DNA from 4 places in the Streptomyces sp. NPDC107528 genome. Region 4 is predicted to be linked to each of the others. Evidence: riboswitches for the same ligand, from Rfam matches in the RefSeq annotation. Region 4 holds a riboswitch; each other region holds the start of a gene.
What was found. A riboswitch is a leader RNA that binds a small molecule or an ion and turns the genes downstream of it on or off. The one in region 4 is predicted to bind cobalamin.
Positions count from the first base shown of each region.

Region 1: linked by a shared signal. The riboswitch ahead of ACZ7L5_RS04465 (ABC transporter substrate-binding protein) and the one ahead of metE (5-methyltetrahydropteroyltriglutamate--homocysteine S-methyltransferase) in region 4 are both predicted to bind cobalamin.
Region 2: linked by a shared signal. The riboswitch ahead of ACZ7L5_RS09615 (cobalamin biosynthesis protein) and the one ahead of metE (5-methyltetrahydropteroyltriglutamate--homocysteine S-methyltransferase) in region 4 are both predicted to bind cobalamin.
Region 3: linked by a shared signal. The riboswitch ahead of ACZ7L5_RS21375 (ribonucleoside-diphosphate reductase subunit alpha) and the one ahead of metE (5-methyltetrahydropteroyltriglutamate--homocysteine S-methyltransferase) in region 4 are both predicted to bind cobalamin.

Region 1 covers NZ_JBVKAV010000001.1:933,483-937,619, forward strand. Annotated here, with positions in the region: gene ACZ7L5_RS04460 (methylmalonyl-CoA mutase family protein) at 1-1,632, opposite strand, end outside; cobalamin riboswitch at 1,774-1,954, shown strand; gene ACZ7L5_RS04465 (ABC transporter substrate-binding protein) at 2,015-3,094, shown strand; gene ACZ7L5_RS04470 (FecCD family ABC transporter permease) at 3,091-4,107, shown strand; gene ACZ7L5_RS04475 (ABC transporter ATP-binding protein) at 4,104-4,137, shown strand, end outside.
Region 2 covers NZ_JBVKAV010000002.1:1,003,075-1,007,211, forward strand. Annotated here, with positions in the region: gene ACZ7L5_RS09610 (cobyric acid synthase) at 1-684, opposite strand, end outside; gene ACZ7L5_RS09615 (cobalamin biosynthesis protein) at 681-1,622, opposite strand; cobalamin riboswitch at 1,725-1,864, opposite strand; gene ACZ7L5_RS09620 (hypothetical protein) at 1,980-2,201, opposite strand; gene ACZ7L5_RS09625 (inorganic phosphate transporter) at 2,254-3,486, opposite strand; gene ACZ7L5_RS09630 (lysozyme) at 3,651-4,137, opposite strand, start outside.
Region 3 covers NZ_JBVKAV010000006.1:348,979-353,115, reverse strand. Annotated here, with positions in the region: gene ACZ7L5_RS21385 (hypothetical protein) at 1-316, opposite strand, end outside; gene ACZ7L5_RS21380 (hypothetical protein) at 301-1,980, opposite strand; cobalamin riboswitch at 2,329-2,467, shown strand; gene ACZ7L5_RS21375 (ribonucleoside-diphosphate reductase subunit alpha) at 2,592-4,137, shown strand, end outside.
Region 4 covers NZ_JBVKAV010000005.1:255,028-259,164, reverse strand. Annotated here, with positions in the region: gene ACZ7L5_RS18075 (3-hydroxybutyryl-CoA dehydrogenase) at 1-802, shown strand, start outside; cobalamin riboswitch at 1,066-1,289, shown strand; gene metE (5-methyltetrahydropteroyltriglutamate--homocysteine S-methyltransferase) at 1,455-3,773, shown strand; gene ACZ7L5_RS18065 (hypothetical protein) at 3,941-4,137, opposite strand, start outside.

The sequences.
Region 1 (4,137 bases), on a different contig from region 4:
GAGGGCGTCACTGGAGCACAGGCACACCTCCGTGGCGCCGCTCTCCTCGAAGGTGCCCTCGGTGACCGGCTCGACGCCGCCCGCCTGGAAGAGGTTCGAGGCGAAGGTGAGGCGTGCGGTGTGCGCGGCGGCCGGGCCGAGCGCGGCCAGGAAGATCCGCGGCCGGGAGCCCGTGGCGGCCAGGTGGGCGTCGGAGCGGGCGCGCAGTGCCTCGTACGCCTCGTCGCGGCGGACCCGCGGGAGGCCGCCGGACCGGGGCTCCGGCGCGGGCGCACGCTCCACGGGCGGCTCGGTGAGGTTCGGGAACTCGCTGACGCCGGTGATCGGTTCGCGCCGCTTGGCGAGCTTGCCGGTGCGCGCCTGCCACGTCTCGGCGAGGTCCTGGCCCAGCTGGCCGGAGCGCAACGCGGCCGCCTGGCCGCCGGCCTGCTCGATCCGCTGGAAGAACGCCCAGCCCGCCCGGGCCAGTTCGTCGGTGAGGGACTCCACGTACCAGGAGCCGCCCGCCGGGTCGATCACCCGGGCGAGGTGCGACTCCTCGATGAGGATGGTCGAGGTGTTGCGGGCGATACGCCGCGCGAACGCGTCCGGCAGGCCGAGCGCGTGGTCGAAGGGCAGCACGGTCACGGCGTCGGCGCCGCCGACCCCGGCGGCCAGCGTGGCGACCGTCGTGCGCAGCATGTTCACCCAGGGGTCCCGGCGCGTCATCATCACCGGCGAGGTGACGGCGTGCTGCACCTGAGCGCTGGGCGCCCCGCAGACCTCGGTCACCCGCGCCCACAGCCGGCGCGCGGCCCGCAGCTTGGCGATCGTCAGGAACTGGTCGGCGGTGGCCGCATAGCGGAACTCCAGCTGGGCGCAGGCCTGTTCGGCCGTCAGCCCCGCCTCGGTGAGCTCGCGCAGATACGCGACACCGGTCGCCAGCGAGGAGCCCAGCTCCTGGGCGGCCGAGCCACCGGCCTCGTGGTACGGCAGCGCGTCCACGGTCAGCGCCCGCAGCCCCGGGTACTCCTCGGCGCACTGCCGGGCCAGCGCGGCGACCGGCGCGAACTGTGAGGACGTGCCCGTACGGGCCTCATGGCCGAGCGGGTCGGCGCCGAGGTTGCCGCGTGCCGCCTCCTTGGCGACGCCCCGCTCCGCGTACTGGCGCAGCAGCTCCCGTGCGGCGGGCTCCACGTCGGCGCCGGCGTCGAGGACGACGGGGGCCAGGTCGAGATAGACACCCTCCAGGGCCCGGCCGAGCGACGACACCGGGATGCCGGCCTCGCCGAGGACCAGCCAGAGCGAGGTGACGCCGTTCTCCAGGTCCGCGAGCACCAGGCCGTCCGTGAGCGCCGTGTGCCGCTGCCGCAGGTCCCAGCCGCCGGCCGTGCTGCCCTCGGCGCGACCGCCGCGGACGAACGGGGCGAATCCGGGCAGGCCGGGATCGGGCGCGGCTTCGCGCGAGGTGTAGAGGGGGCGGGTGCGCAGCCCGTCCTCCAACGCAGTGGACAGGGCGTCTTCCGCAGCCGGGCCCGAGACGTCCTTGCCCGACTTGCGCAGCACGCCTTCCACCAGGCGTTGCCATTGCTCATGGGTTGCGTCAGGGAACTCGGCGGCCAGCGAGAGCCCGTCGTCAGGCAGGACCGTCATGCTCGGATGCTAGGTCAGATCATCAAAGGAGCAGCAGAGGGCACGGCTGTGACCTTGCCCTCTTCCAGGTTGTGACCTGAGTCTCCGCACCCTGTCGAGCCTCCGGAAACCCGGACGAACGACCCGGCCACGAGCTGGGCTTGATAGCCTCCGGGAGCCAGTCGAGCCACACCCGAGGCCAGGGAATCCGGTGCGAATCCGGAACTGACGCGCAGCGGTGAGGGGGACCGGCGGGGCACAGACGCACGCCACTGGGAGACCGGGAAGGCGCCCCGTCGGGACGAACCCGAGTCCGAAGACCTGCTGGCACCTCCACGCCCCCGCGCGGAGGACGTCCGTAGGCCAGGCTCCGCGTACGAGCCCCGACAACCGAGGCACGCCTGTGTACCGTTTTGCCCTCCGTCCCGCCGCCCTGCTGCTCGCGCCCGCCCTCCTGCTCACCGCGTGCGGCGGCTCGGGAAGCGGCAGCGCCGAGGACACCGGGAAGTCCGCCGCCGCGGGCTACCCCGTCACCCTCGACAACTGCGGCCACAAGGTCACCCTGAAGGCGCCCCCGAAGCGGGCCGTGTCCCTCAACCAGGGCACCACGGAGATCCTGCTCTCCCTCGGCCTCGCCGACCGGGTGGTCGGCACGTCGACCTGGACCGACCCGGTCATGAAGGGCCTGGAGAAGGCGAACGCCTCCGTGCCGCGGCTCGCGGACAACGCGCCCTCCTTCGAGAAGGTCCTGGACGCCGACCCCGACTTCGTGGCCTCCTCCTTCGTCTCCACCCTCGGCAAGGGCGGCGTCGCCACCCGCGAGCAGTTCGAGGAGCTGGACGTGCCCACCTACGTCTCGCCCTCCGACTGCTCGGCGGGCAAGGACAACGACAGCGGCGGCGACGGCTCGCGCTCCACCCCGCTCACCCTCGACACCGTGTACGGCGAGATACGCGACCTGGCCCGCGCGTTCGGCGTCGCCGACCGCGGCGAGAAGCTCGTCGCCGAGCTGAAGGAGCGGGTGCGCAAGTCCATCGCCCAGCTGGACGCCTCCGATGTCACCCTCATGTACTGGTTCGCCAACTCCCAGTCGCCCTACCTCGCGGGCTGCTGCGGCGCGCCGGGTGCCATCACCCGCGCCGTCGGCGCGCGCAACGCCTTCTCCGACACCCACGACGAGTGGCCCCAGATCGGCTGGGAGACCGTCGCCGACCGCGACCCCGACGTCCTCGTGATCGGCGACCTCACGCGCAAGCAGCAGACCGCGGAGACCGCCGGGGCCAAGATCCGCTTCCTGGAAACAGACCCCGCCACCCGCAATCTGACCGCCGTGAAGAAGAAGCGGTACGTCCTGCTCAGCGGGCAGGCGATGAACCCGTCCATCCGCACGGTCGAAGGGATCGAGAAGGTCGCCGCGGCCCTGCGCGACTTCGGGCTCGCCGGGCCCGCCGGGCCCGCAGGACCCTCAGGACCCGCCAAGTGAGCGTCCGTACGCCGCTGCTGACCCTCGGCGGCCTGGCGGCGCTGCTCGCGTCGGTCGCCGTCGCCGTGACGATCGGGCCGGCCGACATCTCCACGGCGGACGTGTGGGCGTCCGTGGCCGCCCATCTCGGCCTCGGCGAGGGCAGGTTGGCGCCGCTGCGGGACGGCATCGTGTGGAACCTGCGCATGCCGCGCACGCTGCTCGCCGCCGTGTGCGGGGCCGGGCTCGCCGTGTGCGGGGCGGTCATGCAGTCGCTGCTGCGCAATCCGCTGGCCGATCCGTTCGTCCTCGGCGTGTCCTCCGGCGCGTCCACGGGAGCGGTCGCCGTGGTCGTGCTGGGGGCCGGCGGGGGAGTGCTCTCGCTGTCGTCGGGTGCCTTCCTCGGCGCGCTGCTCTCCTTCGCCATGGTGCTGCTGCTCAGCCACGTCCTCGGCGGCAGCACGGACCGGGTCGTGCTGTCCGGGGTCGCGGCCATGCAGCTGTTCTCCGCGCTGACCTCGTTCATCGTGCTGACCTCCGCCGACGCCGAGACCACCCGGGGCGTGCTGTTCTGGCTGCTGGGCTCGCTCACCGGCGCCGACTGGGGACAGGTCCTGCTGTGCGCCGCCGTACTGGCCGTGGTCCTCGCCCTCTGCCTCGGGTACGCCCGCACCCTGGACGCCTTCGCCTTCGGGGACGACGCCGCCGCCGGACTCGGCGTCCGCGTCGCCCGCACCCGGCTGGTCCTGCTCTGCGCGACCGCACTGCTCACCGCCGCCCTGGTCAGCTGCGCCGGCGCGATCGGCTTCGTCGGCCTGGTCCTGCCGCACGCCACCCGGGCCCTCACCGGCTCCGGCCACGCCCGTCTGCTGCCGGTCACGGCACTGACCGGAGCCGTCTTCCTGGTGTGGGTGGACACCGTCGCCCGCACCATCCTCGACCCCCAGGAGGTCCCCGTGGGCGTCGTCACGTCCCTCATCGGCGTACCGGCCTTCATCGCCGTGCTCTACCGAGGACGGAGGACGGCGGCATGACCAGCCTGCGCGCGGACCGTGTCGTACGGC
Region 2 (4,137 bases), on a different contig from region 4:
GTGCAGCATGTCGATGCCCGGCTCCAGGAGGCTGACGTCCCCGCGGAACTTGTTCACCAGGAACCCGGCGACGAGCGCCTGGTCCTCGGGCGAGAGAAGGGCGACCGTCCCGAAGAAGGAGGCGAACACGCCACCGCGGTCGATGTCACCCACCACCAGCACGGGCAGCCCGGCATTGCGGGCGATCCCCATGTTGACGATGTCGGTCCGCCGCAGATTGATCTCCGCCGGAGAGCCGGCCCCCTCACAGATCACCGCGTCATACGTGCCCCGCAACTCGGCGAGACAGTCGAGCACGGTCCCGAGCAGCTGCTGCTGCCGCCCGCCGTGCAGCCTCTCCCCGGGGGTCGGCCCCCCAGACCCCCCGAAGAAACCGCGTGCGCTCAGCTCACCCACCGGCTTGCCCAGCAGCACCACCTGACTGCTCTGCTCACCACCGGGCTTGAGCAGCACGGGATTCATCAGCGCGGTCGGCTCGACCCGGCACGCCTGTGCCTGCATGGCCTGCGCCCGCCCGATTTCGGCGCCCTCGCGCGTGACGAACGAGTTGAGGGACATGTTCTGCGCCTTGAACGGCGCGACCTTCACTCCCTGGCGCACCAGCCACCGGCAGATCCCGGCGGTGACGACGCTCTTGCCCGCGTCGGACGTGGTGCCGGCGACGAGGAGACCACCGCCCGTCATGAGGTACGTCCCTTCACGATGTGGCGCGCGGCGACACAGACGCCGAGCGCCAGCCAGCCCACGCGCTTCGACAGCCGTACGGCCCGTTCGATGTCCCGCGTGCCGACGGCCCGCCCGTCCCCGTTCAGCACGGGCCGACGCTCGACGCGTCCGCCGTAGGACAGCGTCCCGCCCAGCCGCACCCCGAGCGCCCCCGCGAACGAGGCCTCCACGGGACCGGCGTTGGGGCTCGGATGCTTGGCGGCGTCGGTACGCCAGGCCCGTACCGCTCCACGGGGGTCGGCCCCGGCGACGGCGGCGAGTACGGCGGTCAGCCGCGACCCCGGCCACCCCGCCACGTCGTCGAGCCTCGCCGAAGCCCAGCCGTACCGGCGGTACTTGGGCGACTTGTGCCCGACCATGGCATCGAGCGTGTTCACGGCCCGGAACCCGACCAGCCCGGGAACGCCGGCCACGGCGCCCCACACCAGCGCACCCACGACCGCGTCGGAGGTGTTCTCGGCGACGGACTCCACGACCGCCCGTGCGATCCCGTCCGCGTCCAGCGCCTGTGGATCCCGCCCGCACAGATGCGGCAGCCGGGCACGTGCGCCCGCGATGTCCCCCGCTTCGAGCGCCTGCCCGATGACCCGGGCCTCCCGGGCGAGCGAAGTCCCCCCGACGACCGCCCAGGTGGCGGCGCCGGTCAGCGCGACGGAGGCGGCTGGCGACGTACGTACGGCACGGGCTGCGGCGGCACCGAGCGCCAGGGCGCCACCGGCGCACACGGCGGTGTGTACCGCACCCCATGCGCGGTGGTCGCGCCACAACACCCGTTCCACGGCGGCGGCGGTCCTTCCGAACACGGCGACCGGATGCCCTCGGCGAGGATCGCCGAGCAACAGATCACCGAGAAGGCCGGCGGCGGCGCCGTACGCGAATACGCGATCGGCACGCATCGGGGTCAGCCGATCGTCGAGTCAGACGAGGGTCCGGTTCTGCATGTCGATCGGCAGGCGTGCATCGCGTTATGTCCTCACTCAGGGTGTCCGCGCCCTGGTTCGACGAGATCGGCGGTGAGAGTTCCTGGCTCCCGGGGCTATCTACCCCGGTGACAGTGGCGGGACCGCGCCGGATTCACACCGGCTTCCTCTCCTGCCGCCGCACATGGCTCCGGCAGTCCACCACGGGGTTGGAACGGCCGTCAACTTGCCGTTGACCTGCGAAGGGAGAGTGTGCGAAGGCCCACACAGCAGTGAGGTGCGAGACGGTGATCCGTCCCGCACCTCGGTGTTTCAGGTGATGCGCGCCGTGCGTCAGGCCACGATCAGATAGATGCCGTACGCCACTGCCGCCGCGCAGGCCGCGAAGCACGCGTACGCGCCGGTGACCGCGAGAGAGGCCGAGTCGCCCTGCGCCACGGCCCGTTCGCGCCGGGACAGGCCCGCGATGCCGAGGGTGAACAGGCCCACCAGGGCCACGGTGACCACGAGGCTGACGCCGAAGACGGAGCCGAGTGCCGCCCAGTCGATCTTCATGCTGCTGCTTTCTCGAGTGAGTGAGGGGGAGTGACTGGAGTGACCGGCTGCATCAGACCGTGGCCTTCGAAGGCTTCGGCTCCGAGGACTGGGCCGGGATGGTGGCCGTGAGTTCCTCGGTCGCCGTGCCCACGGGCGGCGGGGTCACGGCGGCCATGGCCGTGGTCACCACGCCGGCCGGCTCGTCGGACTCGTTGACGTTGGTGTGGTCGATGACCTCGCGACGGGAGATCTTCCAGATCGCGGCGCTGGAGGCGACCAGGAAGACCGCGACGACACCCGTGCCCCAGGCGCCGAAGCCCGTCACGTACTCCGCGATCGCGCCGACCAGCGCGGCGGCCGGGAGGGTGAGGCCCCAGGCGACGAACATGCGGGTCGCCGTCGACCAGCGGACCACGCCGCCCTTGCGGCCGAGGCCCGCGCCCATCACCGCGCCGGAGACGGAGTGCGTGGTGGACAGGGAGAAGCCGAGGTGGGAGGAGGCCAGGATGACGGTGGCCGCGCTGGTCTGGGCGGCGAAGCCCTGCTGCGGCTGAAGGTCGGTCAGGCCCTTGCCCATGGTGCGGATGATGCGCCAGCCGCCGAGGTAGGTGCCGAGCGCGATGGCCAGGCCCGCGGAGAGGATGACCCACATGGGCGGGTCGGAGTCGGGCGCGAGGGTGCCGCCGGCGACCAGGGCGAGGGTGATGATGCCCATCGTCTTCTGCGCGTCGTTGGTGCCGTGGGCCAGGGAGACCAGGCCGGCGGAGGCGATCTGGCCGGCGCGGTAGCCCTTCTTGGCGGACTCGCCGTCGGCCTTCTTGCCGAGCGAGTAGGTCAGGCGTGTGGCCAGCAGCGCCGCGATTCCCGCGACCAGCGGGGCGGCGATCGCCGGGATCAGCACCTTGGTGACGAGCGCGTCGCCGTGGACCGCGCCGACGCCGGCCGAGGCGATGGTGGCGCCGATCAGACCGCCCATCAGGGCGTGCGAGGAGCTGGAGGGCAGGCCCACCAGCCAGGTCAGCAGATTCCAGAGGATCGCGCCGACCAACGCGGCGAAGATGACCTCGGGACGGATGCCGGTCTCGTCGACGAGACCCTTGGAGATCGTGTTGGCGACCTCCACGGAGAGGAAAGCGCCTACAAGGTTCAGCGCGGCGGACATGGCCACCGCGACCTTGGGCTTGAGCGCACCGGTCGAGATGGTGGTGGCCATCGCGTTGGCGGTGTCGTGGAAACCGTTCGTGAAATCGAACGCGAGTGCGGTTACCACCACAATCGCGAGGATCAGCGAGAAGTTTTCCATTTACCCAGGCAATCGTTCGAGGTCATTGGCTGGATGAACGTAGGTAACCTGAGTGAACGGAAGGTGAACTGGGGTGAGCCGCACGGTGTCCGTAGGAGGGGGTTAATCGTCCGGTGGGCGAGGCCCCTGTCCCTCGGCCGTCGCGCGGCCCAGGCGCCGCAAGGTCAGTAGCCTCGGGCAAGCTTTTTCAGCTGGCTCATGGACCCGTTGAAGAGATTTTGGTCACCGGGCAGGCTCCCGCTGCCGTTGTCGTACTGCCAGATGGTCCAGAACTGCCATCCGGCCGGCAGCGCCCCCGCGCTGGAGGAGTCGTAGCGCGCTATCCATAGCGCGTGGTTCGAGGCGAAGGCGCGGCTGCCGCCGGTGCAGTTGTTCCACCAGTGCGTGGTCGTGTAGATCACCGGACGGCGCCCGGTCAGCCGCTTCACCTCGTTGCTGAAGGACTGGATCCAGCTGACCATCTTCGCCTTGCTCAGCCCGTAGCACTTGTGCTTGCTGTACGGGTTGTACTCGATGTCGAGGGCGGGCGGCAGAGTCCAGCCGTCGGACCGCCAACTGCCGCCGTTGCGCACGAAGTAGGCGGCCTGCGTCCTGCCCGACGACTTGTTCGGCAGCGCGAAGTGGTAGGCGCCGCGGATCAGGCCGGCGTTG
Region 3 (4,137 bases), on a different contig from region 4:
CCCTGGGAAGACATCGGCGTACTCGCCCCGCCAAAAGGCCTTGCTGCTGGCGGCAGAACGGCTCCCGGATCTCCCCGCGCGGCACACAGCCCCGGGGCGGGTAGGGGCAGAGCTGGAACTTGCAGTCGGGCGGACAGGTCGTCCCCGGCGCGGGCGGGTCCGCCATGCCGGCCCGCAGGTCGGGCCGCAGCGGGCGGCGATCGCTGCGGATGCACGGCGGGAGTGACGACGTCCCCGGCTGCTCCGCGCGGATCATCCGCTCCTCGACCTCGTCCGGATGCCCGTCCCGTTCGATGAGGTTCAGCAACACCAGCACGTCGGCGACCAGGCACTGGGCGCGCGCGTCGAGGGTGCTCCAGCCGACCGAGGGCGGGATCCACAGGTTGTGCTTGCTGTAGTGCCGGGGGTTGCCGGTGCGCGCGCCGATGTTGTCGGCGACGCCCTTCTCGTCGATCCAGAGGAAACGCTCGGGTTGCCCGGTCTCCAGGGTGAGGGCCACCAGGTCCCCCGCCTCGGCGACGAACGGATGCAGGGGCCGCGGGGGCGACGCACCGTTCGCCTCGGGATGCCCGGGTGCCCGGTTCGCCGTGCCGGCCATCGACAGCCAGCGCTCCACGGTCTGCACGGGGGTCGCTCCGCCCAGCGCCCGTGGCGGCTCGCGCCCGTCGTCGTGCCCGTCCCCGCCCGGCGTCGCGTGCCGCTCCCGCTCGTGGAGCCGACGGTGTCGGGAAGCCTCCACAGGCACAGCGCCTGGAGCAGCATGAGCTGCGCGTACCAGCACCGGGACTGCTGGAGCACGGTCTCCGCCTGCCGGATCAGGTCCGCGCGACCCCCCTGGTAGGCCCGCGGATGCCGGATCCGGCGGTTGGCCGCGTACTTGAAGCCCTGGGCCAGCGCGGCCTCCAGGGCGAGCGGCAGATCGGGGGCGCCGCCGGTCGCCTTCGGGTCCAGATGGCGCAGCCACTTGGTGAGGCGTTCGCGGGCCTCGTCACGGTGTGCCTCGTCGACGGAGCCCAGCAGCATGGGGATCATCCAGGCACGCATCACGAACTCCCGGAACAGAACGACCCGTTTCCTGCGGTACTCCTCATTGAGCTCGCGCCGGTCCTGCTGCAGCCGCCCGATGCGCTCGGTCCTGGCCCGTGAGGGCGCGCCCGTCGCCCGCGCCCGCGCCATGCGCTCGGCCCACTGCTCGTACTCACCGCGTTTCCAGGCCTTCAGCTCGCCGAGCCGGTCGCTGTACTCCTGCCCGGGGTCGGTGTTCAGCCCGATCCGCCCGCGGACCACGGCGAAGGCCGGATTGCCGCCGCTGCCGAACTCCTGGGCGACGGCCAGGCGTATCGAGCAGGAGGGTTCCTTCACACCGATCTGGACGAGCTGTTCGTAGAGCGGGGTGGTGTCGATCCGGTCGGAGACGCTGCGCAGGGCGGCTCCGAGTTGCCTGAGCAGCCTCAGTTTGGCGTCGTCGAGCCTGCGCCGGTCGCCCTTGAAACCGGTCCAGGTCCCGCGCACTTCGTCCAGGATGTCGCCCAGCAGCCGTGGAGAGTCCTCCACGCTCTCGATCTCCACGGCGGCCGCGTAGAGATCGAGCGCCTTCGGATCGTCGGTGCGGCGTTCCGCGGCCTTGCAGAGCCGGTGGGCCAGGGTGCGCCCGCGCACCCGTGACCGTCGAAGCCGTTCCTCGACCTCCTTCGTCACCTCGGCCCGTACGCCTTCCCGGCGGGCCCTGACCCGCGCCGCCCGGCGGCGCGACAACAGCACCAGGGCCATGAGCTGTTCGCGGCTGGGTCCGGGTGGCTGGAGCACCTGCTCGACGCGCTCGCCGGCTCCCCGCTCGCCCGGCTGCCACAGCACCCGGTAGCCGAAGTAGGCCTGGATGATGCTGTGCGGGAAACGGACCTTGCGCTCGAAGCCCTCCGCCAGGCCGAGCTTGTCCGCGTTGCGCGCGATCCGGGCGAGGGCGGCGCGGCACTGGTCCATGTTGCCGCCGCGCAGCCGCCTCCTCTCGTCCGGGCCGATCCGCCCGGCACAGCACGTCCCAGATCTGCCGCCGGTGCCACTCGCAGAAGACGTTCCCGCGCCTGCCGTACCGGTCGAAGGCGAAGCACTCCCGGAACCCCCGCAACCCGGCGGCCCTCGGCGAGATCACCGCCCAGGCCGGCCTCCAGGACGGCGATCCACGAACCCCGGGCTTCGTCCGCATGCCCGAGCGGGACCGGAGCCCGATCCCGCACCTCGCCGACATCACGCTCCTCACCCACAAGTTGACGCTCTGAAACCAGCACGACACAACATCTGGGGGTGGCGTGGCGGGTGAGCACAAGATGTATGCTCATGCTCGCTGTCGCCGCAGGGGAATCCGGTGCGAATCCGGAACTGTCCCGCAACGGTGTACTTGTGCATGTCTGTTCCAGGACCGGCGTGCGCAGGAGTCAGTCCGAGGACCTGCCGACAGCGCGCCCGGCCACCCGGCCGGTGCGCCCGACGTCCGGGCCTCGCGGAATGGGCCGGTGGACGCGACGCCGTGTGCGCTCGTGTGCTGCCCCCTGCCCTCGCCGAGGCCCCCGTGCCGAGCGAGGGAGAGCCCCCACGTGACCATCGCGCCCGCAGATCCGGCCTCAGCCGTTCCTACCGTCCTCACGGACGAGGACGCTCCGGGAACCGCCCACCCGTCTCCCACCGCCACCCTCAACGGAGGCCCTGCGGGCCACGGTGCCGATCTGCTGCGGATCCTGACCGAGCTGACCGCCGACCTCCCCGACGCCGACCCCGGCCGGGTCGCCGCCGCCGCGCTGCGCGGCCGGTCCGCGTTCGCGGACGAGGCGGAGCTGCGCGAGCTGGCCACCGAGGCGGCGGCCGGCCTGATCTCCGAGGACCCCGCCTACAGCAGGCTCGCCGCCCGGCTGCTGACCCTCTCCATCGCCGCCGAAGCCGCCTCGCAGGGCGTCACGTCCTTCACCGGGTCGGTCGCGGTCGGGCACCGCGAGGGCCTGATCGCCGACCGGACCGCCGAGTTCGTGCGCCTGCACGCGGCCCGCCTCGACGCGCTGGTCGACACGGACGGCGACGACCGTTTCGGCTACTTCGGGCTGCGCACCCTGCACAGCCGCTACCTCCTGCGGCACCCCATCACCCGCAAGGTCGTCGAGACGCCCCAGCACTTCATGCTGCGCGTCGCCGCCGGTCTCGCCGAGGACGACACCGCCCGGTCGGTGGACGAAGTCGCCGCGCTCTACGGGCTCATGAGCCGCCTCGACTACCTCCCCTCCTCCCCCACCCTCTTCAACTCCGGCACCCGGCACCCCCAGATGTCGTCCTGCTACCTCCTCGACTCCCCCAAGGACGAGCTGGACTCCATCTACGACCGCTACCACCAGGTCGCCCGCCTCTCGAAGCACGCCGGCGGCATCGGCCTGTCGTACTCCCGCATCCGCTCCCGGGGTTCGCTGATCCGCGGCACCAACGGGCACTCCAACGGCATCGTCCCGTTCCTGAAGACCCTCGACGCCTCGGTCGCCGCGGTGAACCAGGGCGGCCGGCGCAAGGGGGCCGCCGCGGTCTACCTGGAGACCTGGCACTCCGACATCGAGGAGTTCCTGGAGCTGCGGGACAACACCGGTGAGGACGCCCGCCGTACGCACAACCTGAACCTCGCGCACTGGATCCCGGACGAGTTCATGCGCCGGGTCAACGCCGACGAGTCGTGGTCGCTGTTCTCGCCGTCGGACGTGCCGGATCTCGTCGACCTGTGGGGCGAGGAGTTCGACGCGGCGTACCGCAAGGCGGAGGCGGCCGGGCTCGCGAAGAAGACCATCCCGGCCCGTGACCTGTACGGCCGCATGATGCGTACCCTCGCGCAGACCGGCAACGGCTGGATGACCTTCAAGGACGCCGCCAACCGCACCGCCAACCAGACGGCCCTGCCGGGCCATGTCGTGCACTCCTCCAACCTCTGCACGGAGATCCTGGAGGTCACGGACGACGGGGAGACGGCGGTCTGCAACCTGGGGTCGGTCAACCTCGGCGCCTTCGTGAACACGATGACCGGCGACATCGACTGGGAGCGGCTGGACGCGACCGTCCGCACGGCCGTCACGTTCCTCGACCGGGTCGTCGACATCAACTTCTACCCGACCG
Region 4 (4,137 bases):
GTGCGCACGGGCCGGGCTCGACACCGTGGTCTGCGAAGTGGACGCGGTCGCGGCCCGCGCGGCACGGGACCGGGTGGCGGCATCACTCGGCCGCGCGGTGCGCCGCGGCAAGCTGGAGGAGGCCGCGGCTCGGGACGCCCTCGCCCGCATGGTCTTCAGCGGCAGCCTGGACGATCTCGCCGACCGGCAGCTCGTCGTCGAGGCGGTCGTCGAGAACCCGGCCGCCAAGACCGAGGTCTTCGCCACGCTCGACAAGATCGTCGAGGACCCGGAGGCGGTGCTGGCGACCAACACCTCCTCACTCCCCGTCATGCGGCTCGGCATGGCGACCGGCCGGGCCGACCGGGTCGTGGGCCTGCACTTCTTCAACCCGGTGCCGGTGCTGCCCCTGGTGGAGGTCGTGACCTCGCTGCACACGTCGGGGACGACCGTCGCCGCCGTCGAGGACTTCGCGGTCCGCGCGCTCGGCAAGACCGTCATCCGCTCCCAGGACCGGGCAGGCTTCGTCGTCAACGCTCTGCTCATCCCGTACCTGCTGTCCGCGGTCCGGATGGCGGAGTCCGGCTTCGCCACCGCCGCCGACATCGACACGGGCATGGAGCTGGGCTGCGCGCACCCCATGGGCCCACTGAAACTGGCAGACCTGATCGGGCTGGACACCATCGCCTCGATCGCCGAGTCGCTCTACGACGAGTTCAGGGAACCCCTCTACGCCCCTCCCCCGCTGCTCCAGCGGATGGTGGAGGCGGGACTGCTCGGCCGGAAGACCGGCCGCGGGTTCCACGTCTACGACCAGGACTGAGGGCCTGGTACGCCGCGGGCCGAGGGGCCCAGGTCGCCGCCGGGAGTGAGGGTTCCCGCGCGGCGGACACAGGGGAAGGGCGGGAAGCGCGGACGCGGCGCGCTTCCCGCCTTGTGGCGTTGCGAGCCCAGGGACGCTCGGGAAGCTCGGGGATCTCAGGGAACTCCCGGCACTCGGGGAGCTCGGGGAACTCGGGCACACGGGTGTCCCATTTCACCATCCGAAAGACGGACGCCGTCCGCCCCTGCGAGGTGCCACCCCGTAGGCTGGCGGGTGCAGCTGGTTCGCCCCGCCCTCCAGGTGGGATGCGTCGCAAGAGGGAACCCGGTGGGAATCCGGGACTGCCCCGCAGCGGTGAGTGGGAACGACCGCCGTCATCCGCACTGGGCCCGACGAACGGGGCCTGGGAAGCGACGGCCAGTAGATGTCCTCCGGTCAGGAGGACGTGCCCGCGAGTCCGAAGACCTGCCAACTGCCCGCGCGCGGACACCTCGCGCGCGGACATCCCGGTGACCTCGAGGGCGGGTCGGCGTACATACCAGGCGGACGACCGTGCCCAGCCGCGCACGCTCCGACCGTCGGGTTCGTCACCCCTTCGCGCTCTCGTCCCGTCCCCGGGATTCCAGGGATTCATCTCGCGAAGGAGATCTCCGTGACCACGAAGTCCGCAGCCGCGGCAGCACGGGCCACCGTGTACGGCTACCCCCGCCAGGGCCCGAACCGGGAACTGAAGAAGGCGATCGAGGGCTACTGGAAGGGCCGCGTCACGCCCGACGCCCTGCGCACCACGGCCGCCGAACTGCGCGCCGCCAACTGGCGTCAGCTGGCCGACGCCGGCATCCACGAGGTCCCGACGGGCGACTTCTCGTACTACGACCACGTCCTGGACACCACCGTCATGGTCGGCGCGATCCCCGCGCGGCACCGGGACGCCGTCACGGCCGATACCGTCGACCGCTACTTCGCCATGGCCCGCGGCACGCAGGACGTGGCACCGCTGGAGATGACGAAGTGGTTCGACACGAACTACCACTACCTGGTGCCGGAGTTGGGCCCGGACACCGTCTTCACGGCCGACTCGGCCAAGCAGGTCGCCGAGCTGAAGGAGGCCTTGGCGCTGGGCCTGGCCGCCCGCCCCGTCCTGGTCGGCCCGGTCACCTACCTGCTGCTCGCCAAGCCCGGCCCCGGTGTGCCCGCCGACTTCGAGCCGCTGACGCTCCTGGACCGCCTGTTGCCGGTGTACGCCGAGGTTCTCGCCGACCTGCGCGCGGCCGGCGCCCAGTGGGCACAGCTCGATGAGCCCGCACTCGTGCAGGACCGCACCCCGGCCGAGCTGAACGCCGCCGAGCGCGCCTACCGCGATCTGGGTGCCCTCACCGACCGCCCGAAGCTGCTGATCGCCTCGTACTTCGACCGGCTCGGCGACGCCCTGCCGGTGCTGGCGAAGGCCCCCGTCGACGGGCTGGCACTGGACTTCACCGAGTCCGCCGCCGCCAACCTCGACGCGCTCGCCGCCGCCGGCGGTCTGCCCGGCAAGCGCCTGGTCGCCGGCGTGGTCAACGGACGCAACATCTGGGTCAACGACCTGGAGAAGTCCCTGTCCACCCTGGGCACCCTGCTCGGGCTGGCCGACCGGGTCGACGTGGCCGCCTCCTGCTCACTGCTCCATGTGCCCCTGGACACGGGTCTGGAGCGGGACATCGAGCCACAGGTCCTGCGCTGGCTGGCCTTCGCGAGGCAGAAGACCGCCGAGATCGTCACCCTCGCCAAGGGCCTCGCCCAGGGCACCGACACCATCGCCGCCGAACTCGCCGCCAACCGGGCCGACCTGACGTCCCGCGCCGGCTCTCCGATCACCCGCGACCCGGCCGTCCGGTCCAGGGCGGCGGCGGTCACCGACGCGGACACCCGCCGCTCACAGCCGTACGGCGAACGGGCCGCCGCGCAGCGCGCCCAGCTCCGCCTGCCGCTGCTGCCGACCACCACCATCGGCTCCTTCCCGCAGACCGGCGAACTGCGCACCGCACGCGCCGATCTGCGCGGCGGGCGCATCGACGCCGCAGGGTACGAGGAGCGCATCAAGGCCGAGATCCAGGAGGTCATCTCCTTCCAGGAGAAGACCGGGATCGACGTCCTCGTGCACGGCGAGGCCGAACGCAACGACATGGTCCAGTACTTCGCCGAGCAGCTCACCGGCTACCTCGCCACGCAGCACGGCTGGGTCCAGTCCTACGGCACCCGTTACGTCCGTCCGCCGATCCTGGCCGGCGACATCTCCCGCCCCGAGCCGATGACGGTGCGCTGGACCCAGTACGCCCAGTCCCTCACCTCCCGTCCGGTCAAGGGCATGCTCACCGGCCCGGTCACCATGCTCGCCTGGTCCTTCGTCCGCGACGACCAGCCGCTCGGCGACACCGCCCGGCAGGTCGCCCTCGCCCTGCGCGACGAGGTCAACGACCTGGAGTCCGCAGGCACTTCGGTCATCCAGGTCGACGAGCCCGCGCTGCGCGAGACGCTGCCGCTGCGCGCCGCCGACCACCCGGCCTACCTGGACTGGGCCACGGAATCCTTCCGCCTCACCACCAGCGGCGTACGCCCGGACACACAGATCCACACGCACATGTGCTATGCGGAGTTCGGCGACATCGTCCAGGCCATCGACGACCTCGACGCCGACGTCATCAGCCTGGAAGCGGCCCGCTCGCACATGCAGGTGGCCCGCGAACTGGCCGAGCACGGCTACCCGCGCGAGGCGGGACCCGGCGTCTACGACATCCACTCCCCTCGCGTACCGAGCACCGAGGAGGCAGCGGCCCTGCTGCGCAAGGGACTTGAAGCCATCCCCGCCGAGCGGCTCTGGGTCAACCCCGACTGCGGCCTGAAGACCCGCGGCTGGCCCGAGACGCGCGCCTCCCTGGAGAACCTTGTCGCCGCGGCCCGCACGGTCCGTGAGGAACTCTCCGCGTCCTGAGACCGGGAGCGATCTGCCGGGGAGCTGACGCCCGAGTTCCGCTCCCTGGCATGATCCTTTTCAGCCGTGTGTGTGATGACTACTCACCCCACAACCCATCCCTGAGCCGTGCGCAGTCGGGACGGCAGGTCACAGGGTGGCGCCGCCAGCGACTCCGTCCCTGGCGATCAGCCCCGAGTCACCAGCTCGTCGCCGGCCAGGACCCCAGCATCAACAACGTCGGCAACAGCCTGCACGCCCTGCTCGCCCACCCCGGCCAACTCGCCGCGCTCCGCGACGATCCCGCCCTCCTCGCGACCGGCATGGGGGAACTGCTGCGCTACGAGGGCCCGTTGCCCTTCACCAGCTGGCGGGGCACCCCGGA